DNA from 3 places in the Bradyrhizobium sp. BR14999 genome. Region 2 is predicted to be linked to each of the others. Evidence: predicted binding sites of a transcription regulator. Region 2 holds the regulator's gene; each other region holds the start of a gene.

Region 1 (6,165 bases), 2.5 Mb from region 2:
TGATCCGCGAGAACCCGGCCTTCGCGCGGCTACCGATCATCGCGCTGACCGCCAAGGCGATGAAGGGCGACCGTGAAAAATGCCTGGAAGCCGGCGCGTCCGACTACCTCGCCAAACCCGTCAACACCGATCAATTGCTGCTTGCGATCCGCATGTGGCTGCACCGCTGAGTTGGATCCGCGAATGGACCAAGAGAAGGTCAACATCCTGCTCGTCGACGACCAGCCAGCCAAGCTGCTGGCCTATGAGGTGATCCTGAAGGATCTCGGCGAGAACCTCGTGATCGCCTCGTCTGGACGCGAAGCGCTGGAGGTTCTGCTCAAGACCGAGATCGCGGTCATCCTGGTCGACGTCTGCATGCCCGAGCTCGACGGCTTCGAGCTCGCCGCGATGATCCGCGAGCATCCGCGCTTCCAGAAGACCGCAATGATCTTCATCTCGGCGATTCAGGTGAGCGATATCGACCGGTTGCGCGGCTACGAGATGGGCGCGGTCGACTACGTTCCGGTGCCCGTCGTGCCGGAGGTGCTGCGCGCCAAGATCAAGGTGTTCTCCGAGCTCTATCGCAAGACCCGCGAGCTCGAACGACTGAACCAGGAGCTCGAGGACCGCGTCCGCGCACGCACCGCCGAGCTGGAAAATTCCACCGCCAAGCTTCGCGAAAGCGAGCAGCGGCGCAGCATGGCGATCGCCGCCGGCAAGATGGGCTCATGGGATTGGGACTGGATCACCGGCGACTGGATGTGGGACGAGGGGCAATATCGCATCTTTGGGGTCAGCCCGGAGAGCTTCGAGGTCAACCCGGCCAACGTTCAGGCGCTATTGCATACCGACGACGTCGATCAGTTGCGCAAGGCGATCGCCGAGTTCAACAAGGGCGCACGCGCCTACGAAACGGAATTCCGCATCGTGCGGCCCGACGGTGATGTGCGCTGGTGCGTCGGCACCGCGGCGGCAACGGTCGACGAGAGTGGTCGCGTGGTTCGCGTCAGCGGCGTCACCGTCGACATCACCGAACGCAAGCGTGCCGAGGAGCGGCAGAATCTCCTCGCGCGGGAAGTCGATCATCGCGCCAAGAATGCGCTGGCGCTGGCGCAATCGATCGTGCGCCTCACCCGCGCCGACGAGGTCAAGGCCTATGTCAATGCTGTCGAGGGGCGCATCAATGCGCTCGCGCGCGTGCATACCATCCTGTCGCTGTCGAGTTGGCAGGGCGCCGAGCTCTCCAAGCTGATCGACGAGGAGCTTGCGCCCTATTCGCTAGGCGGCCAGATCAAGCTTGCCGGGCCCGAGGTTCAGTTGCTGCCGGCGACCGCCCAGACGCTGGCGCTGGCGCTGCACGAGCTCTTCACCAATTCGGCCAAGTATGGCGCACTGTCGACGCGATCCGGTCGGCTCATGATCGGTTGGCAGACCGAGGACGACCGCCTCACGCTGACCTGGGAGGAATCCGGCGGCCCGCTGGTCAGGACGCCGAAATCCCGCGGCTTCGGCACGCGGAGTCTGCTTGCAAGCGTCGAGTCCCAGCTTGGCGGACAGGCGCAATTCGATTGGCGCGCCGAGGGCTTGTTGTGCCGCCTGCAGGTGCCCTTGACACGCAAGCCGGTGGCGACGACGGCACCCGGCAAATTCGATGCCGCCGCCGCGGCCGAATTGCAGCGCGCATCCGGTTAGAGCGTTTTCCAGCGAAGTGGTGACCGGTTCGCGTCAAGAAAACGCGTCAAGCGAAGAATCGAGAGCTACCGCAATCGGAACGGAAGCTCTAGCCGGACGCCGCGCTCGTGATGCGCTGCTCCGTCCGGGGGTCGCGCGCGACGCGTCCTTCGAGCCAAGCCTCCGTTCGAGCGAGATCGCGTAGCGCCTTCGCATAGCGGCGAGCCGCGCTTCGTTCCGCGCCGCGCGGGAGCTTGCGCGCCTTGCGCAGGATGTCCGCGGCCGCGTTGCGATAGGCCAGCGAGCGGTACAGAAAGACTACCTTGCCCATATCGATATTCCCGTGTTGATGGCGCTCATCTTCGCAAGCCGGGCATGAACGTCGGATGAAGCTGGCGATGACAATTCCTTCATCCTGATGGAACCAATGACGATCGCGCGCGTTTGCCTGCCAGATCGGGACATAGTTCCATGCGCGCGAAAAAGTCGTCGAACCTGATCTCTCCCACCGGCCTTATCAAGCTGATGACACATGCGATGATGGGGGCAGCCCTCGGCCTCGCGTTCAGCCTCGCACTCATCCTGACCAATCCAGCCGTCGCCAACCTGCTGAGCCATGGCGGAAGCCAAGCCGCTATAGTCTTCGCTCTCACGCTGGTGACGACCTTCGCGATCGGCGCGACGCTCACTGGCATCGTGTTCATCCTCGAAGAGAACAAGCAATCTTGAAGCGTGCGCGACGCGTGGAGAAGCTTTGTTGGGAACTCCTGCGAGGAACGGCCGTTGGCCGCCTGCGTCAATTTAACCCAGGGAGTTCCCACATATGAAGACCGTCAAGCTCGTCCTCACCGCAATGTTGGCAACCGGCCTCGCCGCCGCGCCGTTCGCCGCGCAGGCGAAGTCGCACAAGGCCAAACATGGATCCTCGATGTCGTCGTCGCAGACCACGGGCGCGAATACCAAGTCCTCCAAGGGTGCCGATCCCTCCGGTCAGGGCGGCTCTGGCCCCGGCTCCGATCAGGGCGGCACGATGACGAACAAGGGCGGCATGAGCAACACCAAGTGAGCTCTGCCCATAAAGGTGAGAGTCCCGCGTTCAGCGCGGGGCTCTTCACTCGAGGACGACGACGATTCATCCTGTCCCCGTCGCGCTCCAAAGCGCGATGAGATTTGGATGAATCGTCATTGCGCTTTAGGTTATTTTTTGAGCATGATCTTATCGGAAGACCGCTGCACATTTTGCGCAAACGCGGCTCTTCGGCTCCGGATCATGCTCTAGCGCCACATGGTCGGCACGCTGACCAGCGCATCGCGCGACCGGCCTGCTTCAACTCCTCCAGGGAATAGCGATCGGCGCGCAAGGCCTCGCGCAGTTTCGCGGCAATGCGGCGGCGTGTCACCACGTCGGATGAGGGAACGTTGACGCAGACCTCGTCCAGCACCGCCCGCAGCAAGGCGGCCAGTTCGGCGTCCGACGGCATCGACAATCTCCAGCATGTCGCTTGCGCGCACGCCTTAGCTGCGTCGGATGTCAGTGATGTTGAGACAGCTTGCCGCGGAATTCGTCTTAGCGAGATGCTCGAGCTGCGCCCGCTTGCGCGCGATCAGGAGTTGGGCCGCAGCGTCGTCGAGGCCCTCGCGCTGCAATTGCCGGATGGCGGAGCCCAGTTCGAGAATCTCGGCGCGCAATTTCAGGATCCGGTCGTTGTCCGGGTCTTCCTCCACCGCGCGGCCCCCAATGTCTCAGCGGCGGGCCAACACGCGCGCCGGCTTGTCGACATTCACGGAGCGAAGACGCATCCGGTCGCGGACGTCGGGCAGGACATCGCCGCCCCCGGCCGACTTCCATTCGTCGATGAGCAGGTTGATCTTCCGGCGCAGATTGATCTGCGCCAGAGCTTGTTCGCTGCAGTCGCAATCGCCGTTGACGAGAGCGCGCACAGACGCCTCGACATCGGCCAGTTCGAGCCTCAAGGCGCTGATTTTACGCCGAATTTCATTAATTCTGTTGTCCATGGCTTGTTAGAACAAAATAAGAACATATAGTCAAGCCAGATTTCAAGGACGGAGGAGCGACATGCAGGTCCAGGCCAAATACGACGCCAGGGTTTTCCTTGGCGAGCAGATGACACGGGCGCAGGGATTGAGGTTGAAGCGGCTGAGCGAAGAGGCCTATCAGCCGGCGCAATATGCGCGAGATCTGTCCTCTGCCGAGGCTGCGCGGCGCATTCAGGTACTGGAGGCGGAGATCGAGCTGGCGAATTCGTTCTGAGCTGCCTTCACCGCCCGGAACATTGCAGGCGTGCTGTCGGAACCATGCCAGTGTCGAATGGTTCTCCCTCCGCCAAGGGAGAACAGGCATGGCACGCAAGGCAAAGAAGCGCCGCTACTCACGCAGCTCCGGCAGCGATGTCGAAAGCGAGATGCGGCGTTACAAGAAAGGTACCGCGAAGAGCGGACGTGGCGGTCGCGGCGGACGCGTGAAGAGCCGCAAGCAGGCTATCGCGATCGGGCTGTCGAAGGCCCGCAAGAAGGGCAAGAAGGTCCCGAAGAAGGCCTCCAAGCGGAAGACGTCGAAGAAGAAGACGTCCAGGAAATCTTCCAAGAAATCTTCCAAGAAATCGTCGAAGCGCAAATCCAGCAAGCGATCGCGCTGACCCCAGTCAGATCATGCTGCCCGGCATGAAGCAGCGGATCGAAATCCCGAACGCAGTTTTCACCGGCCACACCATCGTGCGGCCGGCGCGGTTCGGCTCGGTGATGACGGCTTCATCCGGCACCTCGACCCATTGCCCGTCCAACCGAACACGATAGTGCCCGTTGTGCGATTCCCAATCGGGATCGGAGACAGCAAAGCCATCCGCATCCGAGCAGCACGGACCGAGGTGGCTGCGCAGACTGTCGAACCATGGCTTCAGGGGCGAGTTCGCATAGCGGCCATCGTCGCGCCCGAAGGCGTTTCCAGCCGGCAGCACGAACAACGCCACGAGCAGCGTACTCATCAGCGAGAGCTTCAATCGATCCATGTCGGCACCGATCAATGTGAACCAGCGGCCAGTTCCACAAAGCGGCCGGAGGTTCGAAGGTTCCACGCTCGCGAGCCCACTCCGCGGCTGCACTGCCGCCGAGCAGATGCCCGACCAGAAAGTGTGATGACCGAACACGGCTTTTTCGGACGAACCGGGTCACCCTCCCTGCCGTTAACGAGAATGTTATCGGGTGACCTGTGGGTGCGAATGCGAAGGGCGGCCCGAGGGCCGCCTTTTTGAATTGTACCGATCGAGGTTCGCCTTACGCGAGTGGCACCGCGACGAACCGGGTGGCATCCGCGCTTCTGACCTGCAACAGCACGCTGCGCTTGCCGGACGATTTGGCCTGCGCCAGCTCCGAGCGCACATCGCCGACATTGCTGACAGCCTTGCCACCGACATTGAGGATGACGTCACCGGTCTTGATGCCGCGCTGCGCGGCCGGCCCTTCCGGATCAACCTCGGTGACGACGACACCCTTCTGGCCGGCGCCCTGCACATCGCCGGCCGGAGCCAGACCAAGCCCGAGGCGCGGCGTGCCGGCGCCCGGCTGCACCTTGCCGTCATAGGCCTTGCCTTGAGCCTGCCGTTCGTTCGGCAGTTCGCCGAGCGCCAGCGTCACCGTCTTGCTCTCGCCGTTGTGGAAGACGTCGAGCTTGACTGAGCTGCCGGGCGCCAGGGTGGCGATGGTGCGGGCGAGATCGCGGGAATCCTTGACTGCCGTGCCGTTGACGGCGGTGATGACGTCGCCCGCCTCGATGCCGGCCTTCGCCGCCGGGCTGTCGGGTTGCGGATTGTCGACGATCGCGCCGCGCGCCTGCTTCAGTCCGAGGCTATCGGCGATATCCGACGTCACCGGCTGCACCTGCACGCCGAGCCAGCCGCGGGTGACCGCGCCCTTGTCCTTCAACTGCGCCACCACCAGTTTTGCGGTCGTGGCCGGAATGTCGAAGCCGATGCCGACCGAACCGCCGGAGGGCGAGAAGATCGCGGTGTTCACGCCGATCACGTTGCCGTTCATGTCGAAAGCGGGACCGCCGGAATTGCCTTTGTTGATCGGCGCGTCGATCTGGATGAAGTCGTCATAAGGACCATTGCCGATGTCGCGGCCGCTGGCCGAGACGATGCCGGCGGTGACGGTGCCGCCGAGCCCGAAGGGATTGCCGACCGCGACCACCCAATCGCCGATGCGCGGCTTCTGATCGGAGAACTTGACGAACGGAAAATCCTTCTTGCCGTCGACCTTGATTAGCGCGAGATCGGTCTTCGGATCGGTGCCGACGACCTTCGCGGTGTAGGTCGTGCCGTCGTCCATGGTCACCTGCACGGACTCGGCGTGATCGACGACGTGGTTGTTGGTCACGGCATAGCCGTCGGCGGAGATGAAGAAGCCCGAGCCCTCGCCCGTGATCATCTGGTGGCGCTGACGCGGCATGCCGTTCATGCCACCATCCGGGAAGCGGAAGCCGAACTGTCGCGAGAA
Region 2 (6,165 bases):
GAGGGCGATCGGCGTGCCGGCCAGCCGAATCGTGTTTTTCGACGACCTTGCCGAGAACGTCGAAGGGGCGCGGGCGCGCGGATTGACGGCGGTGCATGTCACCTCGCCCGGTGATGTCGGCAACGTCTTGCGAGCGTTGGGAATTTGACTGCCGACGCCCCGGCCGGATCTGGTTGGGTTCCGAGGACCAAATCTGCTTGGGATGCGGAACCAAATCACTTTGTGCATTTTTGTACAAAGTTCCGGGAACAGAAATACTTCCTCCGGACTCTATGAGTCCGTTGGGACTTCTACATCGGACTATTCTCGTGCTGGGCAAAGCCTACCTCACAAAGCAAGCCTCTCTGCTGCTCGAATTCGCCAGAACCACCTCGGATTCGCGCCTCTCCGCCAAGCTCATCAGCAAGGCCGCCGACCTGAAATCACAGGCCGATCCGCTGCCGGATAAGGATCAGGGCCCCAAAGCTCCGGACGTGACGCCTGGCGTCAGTTCGGGCGAACAGACGCAGAGTTGATCGCGATGCTGGCCGTGGCTCTGGTCATTGTCGTCCTAGCCATGGCCACCCTGGTACCAATCTGCCTCGTCCTGGAGATCATGTCGCGCCGGGCCTGACGTCGCCTTCGTTGCCTGCGAATGCGTCGTCGGGATGATCATCCCGCTCGGCTGCTCTTTTGCCTCTGCGCTCGCGCTCGGCTAGAAGGCTTCCTGCCAATTCGTCCGCGAGCAGGAGTTTTCGCCGTGGCTCTCATGCCGGTTTCCGATGCGCTTGCCGCCGTGCTTGCCGGCGCGGAGCCTCTGGCCGAGGAAATGGTTGCTCTCGACGCGGCCTTCCACCGTGTGCTCGCCCGCGACGTGGCGGCGCTGCGCACGCAGCCGCCTGAAGCAATGTCCGCGATGGATGGTTATGCCGTGCGCGCGGCCGACGCGGGGGCGATCGATTCCCAGCTGACGGTGATTGGCGAGGTAGCCGCGGGGCGTCCGTTCGCGGGAACGGTCGGCGCCGGCGAAGCCGTGCGGATCTTCACCGGCGGCGTCGTTCCCAACGGTGCCGACGCCGTCGTGATCCAGGAGGATACGGTCGCGGACGGCAAGCGCATCACGATCAAGGAAGCCGCGATTCCCGGTCGGCACATCCGCCCCGCAGGCGTCGACTTCTCCGAAGGCGACGCGCTCCTGCGCAAGGGAACCCGTCTCACCGAGCGCGATCTCGCGCTCGCCGCCGCCATGAATCACCCCCAGCTTGCCGTCTGCCGCCGTCCGAAGGTCGCGATCCTCGCCACCGGCGACGAGCTGGTGATGCCGGGCACCACGCCCGGCCGCGGCCAGATCGTCTATTCCAACGGCTATGCCCTGCACGCGCTCGCCCGCAGCGAGGGGGCTGACACCATCGACCTCGGCATTGCCGCCGACACGCTGGAGGCCACCACCGCCGGCATCCGCCGCGCCCGCGAGAGCGGCGCCGACATCCTGGTCACGACCGGCGGTGCATCGGTCGGCGACCACGATCTTGTCCAGCAGGCGCTGAGGGACGAAGGTATCTCGATGGCGTTCTGGAAGATTGCGATGCGCCCGGGCAAGCCAATGATGCATGGACGGCTCGGCGCGATGCGCGTGATCGGCCTGCCGGGTAATCCGGTCTCGTCCTATGTGTGCGCCTTCCTGTTCATGGTCCCGCTGATTCGTGCGGTGTCGGGTCGATCCGTGATTCATCACCGCCATGAGCGCGCCGTGCTCGGCCGCGATGTGGGCGCAAACGATATGCGCGCGGATTATCTTCGCGCACGTCTGGAACAGCGCGACGACGGCACGCTGGTGGCCGTTCCCGTCAATCACCAGGATTCCTCGCTGCTTGCGAATCTCGCTGCGGCGCAGGCACTTCTCGTGCGCGCACCGTTCGCGCCGAAAGCCGGAGCCGGCTCGCCTTGCGAGGTGCTGCGCCTGCCCGTCTGAGCGCACCACCACACGTGTTCCGCGAACTTTGTCGCGTTCACGGTAAATTAAGCAGTTGCGGAACACATATCGAACATATAGTGTCCGTTCATGATTTGTTTCGAGGATGTAGCGGTTCGCCGCTCCAATTCAGCGTCTCGGAATCGAACGACATCAACCGGGGGACTTTGGTCGAGATGTTAACGCGCAAACAATACGAGCTTCTGCGGTTCATCAGCGAACGTCTGAAGGAAAGCGGCGTGCCGCCCTCCTTCGACGAGATGAAGGATGCGCTCGACCTGCGCTCGAAATCGGGCATCCATCGCCTGATCACCGCGCTGGAGGAGCGCGGCTTCATCCGCCGCCTGCCCAACCGCGCTCGCGCCATCGAGGTGATCAAGCTGCCTGAGCTCCAGGCCGCCGCCGGCAACCGCCGCGGCTTCACGCCAAGCGTCATCGAGGGCAATCTCGGCAAGGTGCGCGCGAGCTCCAGTCCGCCCGCCGACGAGGGCGAGCGTCCCGTTGCGGTGCCCGTGATGGGTCGCATCGCAGCCGGTACGCCGATCGAAGCGTTGCAGACCCGCAGTCACACCATCAGCGTGCCGCCCGACATGCTCGGCTCGGGCGAACACTATGCGCTCGAAGTGCGCGGCGATTCGATGGTCGAGGCCGGCATCCTCGACGGCGACATGGCGCTGATCCAGCGCAACGAGAGCGCCGATACCGGCGACATCGTGGTGGCGCTGATCGACGACGAGGAAGCGACGCTCAAGCGCTTCCGCCGCCGCGGCGCCTCGATCGCGCTCGAACCCGCCAACGCCGCCTACGAGGTGCGCATCCTGCCGCCGAACCGGGTGAAGATTCAGGGCAAGCTGATCGGGCTGTACCGCAAGTACTGAGACGACCCAGCGGTCATTCGATATCAATGATTCCGATTGGAGCGGACGGATTGTCCGCTCCAGCTGGATAGTCTTTCTGATCTTGGGCAGATTATCTGGCCCCTCTCCCAGCGCTATGTCCTCGACATGCCGCCCGAAGCACTCATCGCTTTGCGGCTCAAGAGATCGAGGAGACAACGATGCGCAAGATCGTTTTGAGCGCGTTCGCCAGTATGCTGATCGCTGCATCGGCAGCGCAAGCATTCGCAGCACAATCGCAGCACCATCCCCGCAAGTCGGCGCACGCAACAACGACCGAGCAATTCCGTAGCGCCCGAAATGCCGTCGCGCGACAGCCACAGCCGAGTTGGCCATATTCCGGATGGTCGGCGCCCGCAGGCCGCTGACGCTCGCATCCGCCAAATGCACTAAAGCGAACTTTGTTCCTATCGGATTCGGGAAAGATAATGTGATCGCATCCTGCTGACGCCAGCCGCAAATTCGCCCACAACCAAGCAGAACGTTACGTGCTTCCACTCTGATAGAGGCTTGCGCCTCCGAAAGAGGCGCGGGTTGCTATCTTCGAATAGGAGCACCCGATGTGTGACTACAGTCTGCATGCCGTTGCATCGCGCCCCGCCGAAGTCGGCGAGACGATCGTGTCGACAACGTTCCGCGGCACCTCGACGCGCGGTTTTGCTTCCGCGGCCGACCCGACCGTGGCCGTCTGCCTGCTGCCGGGAACGGAGCTCGCCTTCGCCGACAACGTCCGTTACGACAATCGTTGGATCTGGACGCGCACGATCAACTCCCGCGTCGGCAAGTTCGGCAAGATCGATCCGCACGTTCCCGATCGCCATCATGACGCGATCGAATTCCCCGACGGCAAATACGTGCTGGTGACGCAGCTCGTCGAAGGCCAGCGCGCAACCGTGCTGCAACTGCCGGTGACGCAGCCGGTCGGCGAGCGCGAGCACAAGCCGCAGATCGATGCCGACAGCCGGCCGACGATCACGCGTCTGCCGATCGGCTGAGCCGTCCCTGGCCACCAGGTCGGGCCAGGATTGAAAATGCCATCGCCGGCCGAGGCCGGCGAGATGGTATGATTTATGTTCTGCGAAAGTCCGGTTGGACCCGGACCAAGTCCTCGCATTTGTTCTTAATCGTCTGGCCTTAATCGTCGGCCTGCAAGTCGGTCTCCGCCGGAGTCGCGTCCCGGTTGCGGGCCGTAGCCGCCTTCGGCGCAAGGCTCCCGTCGAAATCACCCTCGCCGGCGCCGGCCGGGAGCCAAGGGCGGCTTGTGCCTCTCGCTCTCACAGCTTGAACTGCAAAACCGTCACCACGCTGCGTCAACGCCAGCGCGCCTTGACTGGTGAGACGCTGCCGATCGACCACCATCGCCGCACAATCCGGCGGCGCGGGCCGCCGCGTCACCACCAGCGCGGCGCGGCTGCAATCATCAGCCAGCGCGTCGATCCGCAAGGAAAGCGCAACCAGCCGCCCGTCGTCGAGCGGCGTCACGCAGCCCGCCTCGTCACACGACACGCCATCGGCCAGCGAGCTACTCCCGGCGTCGCGCGGATCGGCGTCGGCAGCTAACCACTCCCTAAGCAGAAAGCCGTCCTTGCTCGCCCGGATGACATGCAGGTGCCCGTCCCGGCCGCGCACCGCGACGCTCGCGCCGTCTCCGGCAATCAGGATGTCGGGCTGCCGCACCGACAGCCCCCAGGCAATGGAAGCCAACAACATCAGCGCACCAGACCAGCGCAAGGGTGTGCGCAACAGGCCCATCACGATGATCCCGAGGCTTGCCGCGATCAGCGGCGCGATGCCGAAGGCGGGGATGCGGCCGATTGCGCCCGGCAGTGCCGCCACCCAGCGCGATACCGCGACCATCCAGTCGATCCCGATCCCCATCAGCCACCAGAACACGCCGTCGAGCCCGAAGGGAGCCGCGAGCAGTCCGAGCAGGCCCGCCGGCATCACCAGTGCCGAAACCACCGGCATCGCGCCGAGATTGGCGAGCACACCGTACGGCGTGACGCGGTGGAAGTGGAAGGCGGCGTAGGGCGTGGTCGCAAGCCCCGCGATCAGCGAGGCCAGGAACAGCATCGCGATCTCGCGGCCGCCCCATAGCGCGATGCGCGCGGTCGCCGAATGGTCCGGCGAGGCAAACAGGTTCGGCATGCCGATCTGCACCAGCGCGACCAGCCCGAGCGTCGCGGCGAAGGACATTTGAAAACTCGGATGCACCAGCGCTTCGGGCGCGACCGCGAGCACGATCAGCGCAGCCACCGCCAGCGTGCGGAAGGTGATAGCGCGGCGATCCACCATGACCGCGATCAGCACCACCGCCGTCATGAAAAACGATCTTTGCGTTGCGACCTCCGCGCCTGACAGCAGCAAATAGAACGCGGCCGCCACCAGCGCTGCAGCTGCCGACCATTTCTTGATGGCAAAGCCCGCCGCCAGCCCCGGGATCAGTGCCAGCAGCGCACGCACTGCGAAGAACACGACACCGGCGACAACCGCCATGTGATAGCCGGAGATCGACAGCACATGGCCGAGCCCCGAGATGAACATGGCGTCGTTGACGGGCGTGGTGATCGCATCGCGCCGTCCGGTGAGCAGCGCGGTCGCGATCGCACGGTTGTCGCCCTCGAGCGTCGCACGGATGCGCGCGTCGATCGCATCGCGCAGGCCCTGCATGAAGGCCGCGTAGCGCAGCCGCAGGCCACCGCCATCCGGCGGCACTGAAGCGGTGATCGCGCCCATCACGAAGCCGGAGGCGCCGATGCACTGGAAGAACATGTCGCGGGAGAAATCGTAGCTGCCCGGGCGCACGGGAGAGATCGGCGGCATCAAGCGCGCCTTCAGTTGCACGAAGCTGCCGACCTCCGGCGCCGTCCCCTTGCGCACCGACAGGCGCACGCGCTCCAGCCTGACGTCGCTGCGCTGCGCCTCCATCGCGGTAACGCGCAGCATGAAGCGATCGGTGCGCTCGCGGATGTCGCGGGTCTCGACGAAGCCCGACAGCGACACCGAATAGAGCGGCTTGGCCAGCACGGTATGGGCGATGCGCGCCGTCTTCCACGTCGCCATGGCAAAACCCGCCGCCACCGCCGCGATCATGATCGCGGGCGCGAACAGCCGGCTCCGCCGCAGCAGGACGGCGCCGAGCATGAGCGCGGCCGCCGTCGCGGCAACGACCCACAGCACGGGCTCGTGATCGGCAGCGAAATAGAGCGCGATGCCGGTGCCGAAGGCGACGGGCACCCAGGGCAACAGCCGCCCGGCGCCGGCCTCAGCGCGTGCCCATTCGCGCAGCGTCTCGACGATCGCGGGCCACGCACCAAA
Region 3 (6,165 bases), 120 kb from region 2:
CATCATGCGGATTCTCGCCGATGCAGCCCATCAGCGCGAGCGCGCCGTGCTCGTCGTGACGCATGATCCGCGGGTCATTCCCTTTGCGGATCGCATCGTCGAGATCGAGGATGGCCTGCTGGTCGACACCGGATCCGGCGAACCCGAGCGGCTGCACCTGCCAAAGGCGGCCGCATTCAGGCCGTAAGACCCAAGCGAATGAAGCAAGAGGACGCACCATGAGCTTGCGCGCGGAAATGCTGCGCCTCGGCATCCGCATGTTCCTGAAACGGCACCGTCAGCCATTCGATGTCGGGACCTGGCGGGCCAACATGCATCGCATGGAGCGATGGGTGCCTCGTCCGCCACGCAGCACAAAGACAAGCGTCGTGCAGGCCAGTCACCTCAGACTACACCGGATCGCCACGCCGGCGTCGCACCCGGGGCGCAACGTGCTATATCTTCATGGCGGCGCCTATGTCTCGGGCGCGCCGATCTACTACCGGCATTTCACCTGGCGCATCGCCAATGTGACCAAATCGACGGTCTGGGCCCTTGAATATCGCCTCGCACCCGAACATCCGTTTCCGGCCGCACTGGACGACGCCGTAGCGGGTTTTCTCTGGCTCGCCGGCGAGACGGGCGATCCAGGCGAACTGTTCGTGATGGGTGATTCAGCCGGTGGAGGATTGGCCCTGTGCCTTCTCATGAGGCTGCGTGACGAACGCAAGCCGCTTCCTGTCGCCGTAGTTGCCATGTCACCCTGGACCGATCTCGCGCTCACCGCGCCCTCGTTGATCGAGAATGCCGCATCAGATCCGATGTTGAACGTGCACGATGTTCCGGAATTCGTGCGTTGCTATCTGGCAGGCGCCGACCCGTATAACCCCCATGCCTCGCCGCTCTATGGCGATGCGTTCGGCCTTCCGCCAGTGCTGATCCATGTCGGCAGCGACGAGATCCTGCGGGATGACGCGGTCCGCATGGCCGACAAGCTGAAACAAGGTAATCCGCGGAGCCGCCTGGAGGTCTGGCCGCGCATGCCGCACGTCTTCCAGCTCTTCGTTCCGGTGCTGCCGGAAGCCCATGCGGCCATCGCTCAGATCGGAGAATTCATCTCCAACCTGCGTTGCGATACAGCTTCGTCGGCTCCCGGGCCAGCCGAAGCGCGATGAGATCAGGATGAATCGTCATCGCGCTTACTGTTTGAGCATGATCTTTCCGGAAAACCGCTGCGCGCTTTTCCGGATCATGCGCTAGGCTCCACCGCCGTTGCCGTTCTCTCCATTCCCGCTCTCGGCCTCTTCCGTGATGTGCTCGACCGAGACGACGTGCTCGTCCTCGGCCGTGTCGAACACGATCACGCCCTGCGTCGAGCGGCCGGCGATGCGGATGCCTTCGACCGGGCAGCGGATCAGCTGGCCCTTGTCGGTGACCAGCATGATCTGGTCGGCGTCTTCCACCGGGAATGAGGCCACGAGGTTGCCGTTGCGGTTGTTGACGCTCATGGCGACGATACCTTTGCCGCCGCGGCCCGTGGTGCGGTACTCGTAGGACGAGGTGCGCTTGCCGTAGCCGTTGACCGACACGGTGAGCACGACCTGCTCCTGCGCCGACATCTCGGCGTAACGCTCCTGGGCCAGCTGGAAGCTGCCGGAGGCCTCCTCGGCCTCGCCGTCCACGGCGGTCTCCTCAGTCGCAGCTTCGCCGGCGACCGCACGGCGCATCTTCAGATAGGCCGAGCGCTCGTCCGAGGTGGTCTCGACATGGCGCAGGATCGCCAGCGAAATCACCTTGTCGCCCTCGCCAAGCGCGACGCCGCGCACGCCCATCGAGGTGCGCCCGGTGAACACGCGCACGTCGGTGACGGGGAAGCGGATGCACTGGCCGCCGGCCGCCGTCAGCAGCACGTCATCGCGCTCGGTGCAGATCTGCACGTCGACGATCGCCTCGTTGTCGTCGAGCTTCATCGCGATGATGCCGGAACGGCGGACGTCGACGAAGTCGGACAGCTTGTTGCGCCGCACGTTACCGCCTGTGGTGGCGAACATCACGTCGAGGTTGCCCCAGGTCGATTCATCCTCGGGCAGCGGCATGATGGTGGTGATGCGCTCGCCCTGCTCCAGCGGCAGGATGTTGATCAGCGCCTTGCCGCGCGCGTTCGGCGCGGCCATCGGCAGGCGCCAGACCTTTTCCTTGTAGACCTGGCCGCGCGAGGAGAAGAACAGCACCGGCGTGTGCGTGGAGGCCACGAACAAGCGGCTGACGAAATCCTCGTCGCGGGTCTGCATGCCGGCGCGGCCCTTGCCGCCGCGGCGCTGCGCCCGGTAGGCCGACAGCGGCACGCGCTTGACGTAGCCGGCGTGCGAGACGGTGACGACCATGTCCTCGCGCTGGATCAGGTCCTCGTCCTCGACCTCGCCTTCCTGCTCCATGATCACGGTGCGGCGCGGCGTGGCGAACTCGGCCTTCACCTCGGCGAGCTCGGTCTTGATGATCTCGAGAATGCGGGCGCGCGAGCGCAGGATCTCGAGATAGTCGCCGATCTCGCCGGCGAGTTTTGACAGCTCGTCGCCGATCTCGTCGCGGCCGAGCGCAGTGAGACGTGCCAGGCGCAGTTCCAGGATGGCCTTGGCCTGATCCAGTGACAGGCGGATGGTGCCGTCCGCGTTGATGCGGTGGCGCGGATCGTCGATCAACGTGATGATGTCCTCGACGTCGCGCGCCGGCCAGTCGCGCGTCATCAGGGTGTCGCGCGCAGCGGCCGGCGTCGGCGAGGTGCGGATCACCTTGATGATCTCGTCGATGTTGGCGACCGCGATGGCGAGACCGACCTGCTCATGCGCGCGCTCGCGCGCCTTGCGCAGCTTGTACTTGGTCCGGCGCGTGACGACCTGCTCGCGGAAGCCGACGAAGATCGTCAGCATATCCTTCAGGTTCATCGTCTGCGGACGGCCGGAATCGAGCGCGACGGCGTTGACGCCGAAACTCGTCTGCAGCGGCGTGAACTTGTAGAGCTGATTCAGCACCACGTCGGGCACGGCATCGCGCTTGAGCTCGACGACGACGCGATAGCCCTCGCGGTCGGACTCGTCGCGCAGATCGGAGATGCCCTCGATCTTCTTTTCCTTGTAGAGCTCGGCGATGCGCTCGACCATCGTCGCCTTGTTCACCTGATACGGTATCTCGGTGATGACGATCGCCTCGCGCTCCTTGCGGATCGTCTCGAACGTGACCTTGCCGCGCATCACGATGGAGCCGCGGCCGAGATGGTAGGCGCTGCGGATACCCTGGCGGCCCAGGATGATGCCGCCGGTCGGGAAATCCGGGCCCGGGATGATGTTGTTGAGCTCGTCGATGGTCAGCGACGGATTGTCGATCAACGCCAGGCAGGCATCGATGACCTCGCCCAGATTGTGCGGCGGGATGTTGGTGGCCATGCCGACCGCGATGCCGCCGGCGCCGTTGACCAGCAGGTTCGGGAACCGCGCCGGCAGGACCACCGGCTCCTTGGTCGAGCCGTCGTAATTGTCCTGGAAGTCGACGGTCTCGTTGTCGATGTCGTCGAGCAGCTTCAGTGCGATCTTGGTCAGGCGCGACTCGGTGTAGCGCATCGCCGCCGGCGGATCGCCGTCGACCGAGCCGAAATTGCCCTGCCCGTCCACCAGCAGTTCGCGCATCGAGAACGGCTGCGCCATGCGCACCAGCGCGTCGTAGATCGCCTGGTCGCCATGCGGATGGTATTGGCCCATGACGTCGCCGACGATACCGGCCGACTTCTTGTGCTTCTTGTCCGGCGTATAGCCTTCCTCGTTCATCGAGAACAGGATGCGGCGATGCACCGGCTTCAGGCCGTCGCGCGCATCGGGCAGCGCGCGCGACACGATCACGCTCATGGCATAATCGAGATAGGACTTCTTCATCTCGTCGAGGATGGAGACGGGGCGAATGTCCGAGGGTTGCGCCGGCTGGTCGCCGGGCTTGTTGTCGTCGTCAGCCAAGGGGAAATCCGGTGAGGTTTATCTGGGAATCATATAGCGCATCAGGGGCCGGATAACCACCCTCGCGAAGGCCCTGGCAAGCGATTTTTCCGCCTATTTTTCCAATAACTTAAGCCCTTCCGAGCACTGCTTCCGAGAGGCCCGGAATCCCCCTCCAAAATGACTTCACGCGCCTGGAAAACCGCGCAGCGAGCGGGCCCTGTCAGACGGTTTGCCCATGGGCAGCCCGAACTCACGTCGAACATGAAGCGGGCCCGGAAAATCCGAGCCTGCCCCGCCGATTAGTAGGAATTGCTGACACGACACACCCGGCGCAGCCAGATCAGGCAATGCGCCTTGGCCGCGCGATGCGTGCTCTCAGAACGGGATATCGTCATCCATGTCGCTGTTGCGACCGCCGCCGGCGGCAACAGGACGGCGCGGTGCGCTGCTGACGGGACCGGAGGAGCCGAAATCGCCGCCCGGCTCATCGCCGAAGCTGCCGCCTCCTCCGCCGCCGCCGCGGCCGTCGAGCATCGTCAGCGTCGAGTTGAAGCCCTGGAGCACGACCTCGGTCGAGTACTTCTCGACGCCGCTCTGATCGGTCCATTTGCGAGTCTGGAGCGCGCCCTCGATGTAAACCTTGGCGCCCTTCTTCAGGTACTGCTCGGCAACCTTGCACAGCCCTTCATTGAAGATCACGACGCGATGCCACTCGGTCTTTTCCTTGCGTTCACCGGTATTCTTGTCGCGCCAGGTATCCGAGGTGGCGATGCTCAAATTCGCGATCGGCCGCCCGTCCTGGGTGCGGCGGATCTCGGGATCCTTGCCGAGATTTCCAACCAGAATGACCTTGTTGACGCTTCCCGCCATCGCCGCTCTCCACTCCAATGCCACTGAATTTCAAAGGCGAAAGTCCGCTCCTCGCGTTCCTCCGCCGCCCTGTTGAGGCGACCCTATACGCTTGCGGACGCCGCTCAGCCCATCACCCCCAAGGTTATCCCCACATATAGCATCGCCATCCGCTTCGTTCCAGATTTGTTCTTTGTGGCGATCGGGCGAACGTCGGCCCAGTCCGGCTACGATTGGCGATGAAGAAGGCAGCCTCCGGATGGAACTTTTTGGGTTCCCGAGAAACGGTAAAAACTACTTAACATTCATCAAGTTGCACTTGGTTCAATCGGTTTGCGAGTGTGGCATTTCGGAGACGGACTTTGCCCACTCCTTAGGCTACGGTTGAGTCGGACTTAGTTCATATGGGCGTCGCGCCTGATCAACCGCTTCGGGGACTTTGAGAAGCGGACGAAAACTGGGGAGACTACAATGAATAAGCTTCTGTTTGGTGCAATCGGTGCAATCGCGTTGGGCCTGTCGGCTCCTGCAAGTGCGGCAGATCTCGCTGCGCGTCCCTACACCAAAGCTCCGCCGCCGATGGTCGCCGCCATCTACGACTGGAGCGGCTTCTACATCGGTATCAACGGCGGCGGCGGCACCAGCCACAAGTGCTGGGACTTCGTGACGCCTGTGACCGGCACTCTGGTCGGCGAAGGCTGCCACAACGCGACCGGCGGCACGGTCGGTGGCCAGATTGGCTATCGCTGGCAGTCGGCCAATTGGGTGTTCGGCGTCGAAGGCCAGGGCAACTGGGCCGACTTTTCTGGCGACAATGACAGCGCGCTGTTCGCCCTTCGCAACCGCTCGAAGATCGACTCGTTCGGTTTGATCACCGGCCAGGTCGGCTACGCCTGGAACAATGTGCTGCTCTACGTGAAGGGCGGCGGCGCCGTCGTCGGTGACCGCTATCGGACCTTCGATTTGGCGACAGGCCTCGAGTTCGACCGGGCCAACGAGACCCGTTGGGGCGGCACGGTGGGCGCGGGCATCGAGTTCGGATTTGCGCCGAACTGGTCGGTCGGCTTCGAGTACGATCACATCTTCCTCGGCAACCGCACGATCAACTTCACCGGGTCCGGCAATTTCGTCGGTGCGCCGCTCGGTGTTGTCACGCGCTCCGAGCGCATCAGCCAGGATGTCGATATCGGCTTGATCCGCGTGAATTATCGCTGGGGCGGTCCGCTCATCGCAAAATACTGATATCTACCTGATATCACTGAGAGATTGAAGGCCGGCCCCGCGCCGGCCTTTTGCTTGCGTGCTCTTCGGAACAATAGGTTAGCACTTGCCACGTTTTGGGGGCTGTTGTGGC

The links. The regulator LexA, encoded in region 2, represses DNA repair genes until DNA is damaged. The targets are predictions, from matches to a motif close to TGTTCNNNNTGTGTTCNG.
Region 1: a site for LexA is predicted at 3,677-3,694, ahead of ACR9YP_RS35775 (DUF3072 domain-containing protein). Genes of this name have one in related genera too.
Region 3: a site for LexA is predicted at 4,988-5,005, ahead of ACR9YP_RS24530 (single-stranded DNA-binding protein). Genes of this name have one in related genera too.

The regions. Positions count from the first base shown of each region.
Region 1 covers NZ_CM148536.1:7,642,608-7,648,772, forward strand. Annotated here, with positions in the region: gene ACR9YP_RS35735 (HAMP domain-containing protein) at 1-170, shown strand, start outside; gene ACR9YP_RS35740 (HWE histidine kinase domain-containing protein) at 184-1,674, shown strand; gene ACR9YP_RS35745 (hypothetical protein) at 1,763-1,984, opposite strand; gene ACR9YP_RS35750 (hypothetical protein) at 2,125-2,382, shown strand; gene ACR9YP_RS35755 (hypothetical protein) at 2,477-2,719, shown strand; gene ACR9YP_RS35760 (hypothetical protein) at 2,922-3,134, opposite strand; gene ACR9YP_RS35765 (hypothetical protein) at 3,169-3,378, opposite strand; gene ACR9YP_RS35770 (hypothetical protein) at 3,397-3,615, opposite strand; gene ACR9YP_RS35775 (DUF3072 domain-containing protein) at 3,731-3,925, shown strand; gene ACR9YP_RS35780 (DUF6496 domain-containing protein) at 4,014-4,310, shown strand; gene ACR9YP_RS35785 (hypothetical protein) at 4,317-4,679, opposite strand; gene ACR9YP_RS35790 (Do family serine endopeptidase) at 4,945-6,165, opposite strand, start outside.
Region 2 covers NZ_CM148536.1:5,140,809-5,146,973, reverse strand. Annotated here, with positions in the region: gene ACR9YP_RS24005 (HAD family hydrolase) at 1-148, shown strand, start outside; gene ACR9YP_RS24000 (hypothetical protein) at 309-515, shown strand; gene ACR9YP_RS23995 (molybdopterin molybdotransferase MoeA) at 740-1,951, shown strand; gene lexA (transcriptional repressor LexA) at 2,128-2,829, shown strand; gene ACR9YP_RS23985 (hypothetical protein) at 3,408-3,842, shown strand; gene ACR9YP_RS23980 (ComEC/Rec2 family competence protein) at 3,982-6,165, opposite strand, start outside.
Region 3 covers NZ_CM148536.1:5,256,310-5,262,474, reverse strand. Annotated here, with positions in the region: gene ACR9YP_RS24545 (ABC transporter ATP-binding protein) at 1-187, shown strand, start outside; gene ACR9YP_RS24540 (alpha/beta hydrolase) at 225-1,154, shown strand; gene gyrA (DNA gyrase subunit A) at 1,236-3,980, opposite strand; gene ACR9YP_RS24530 (single-stranded DNA-binding protein) at 4,338-4,832, opposite strand; gene ACR9YP_RS24525 (outer membrane protein) at 5,283-6,053, shown strand.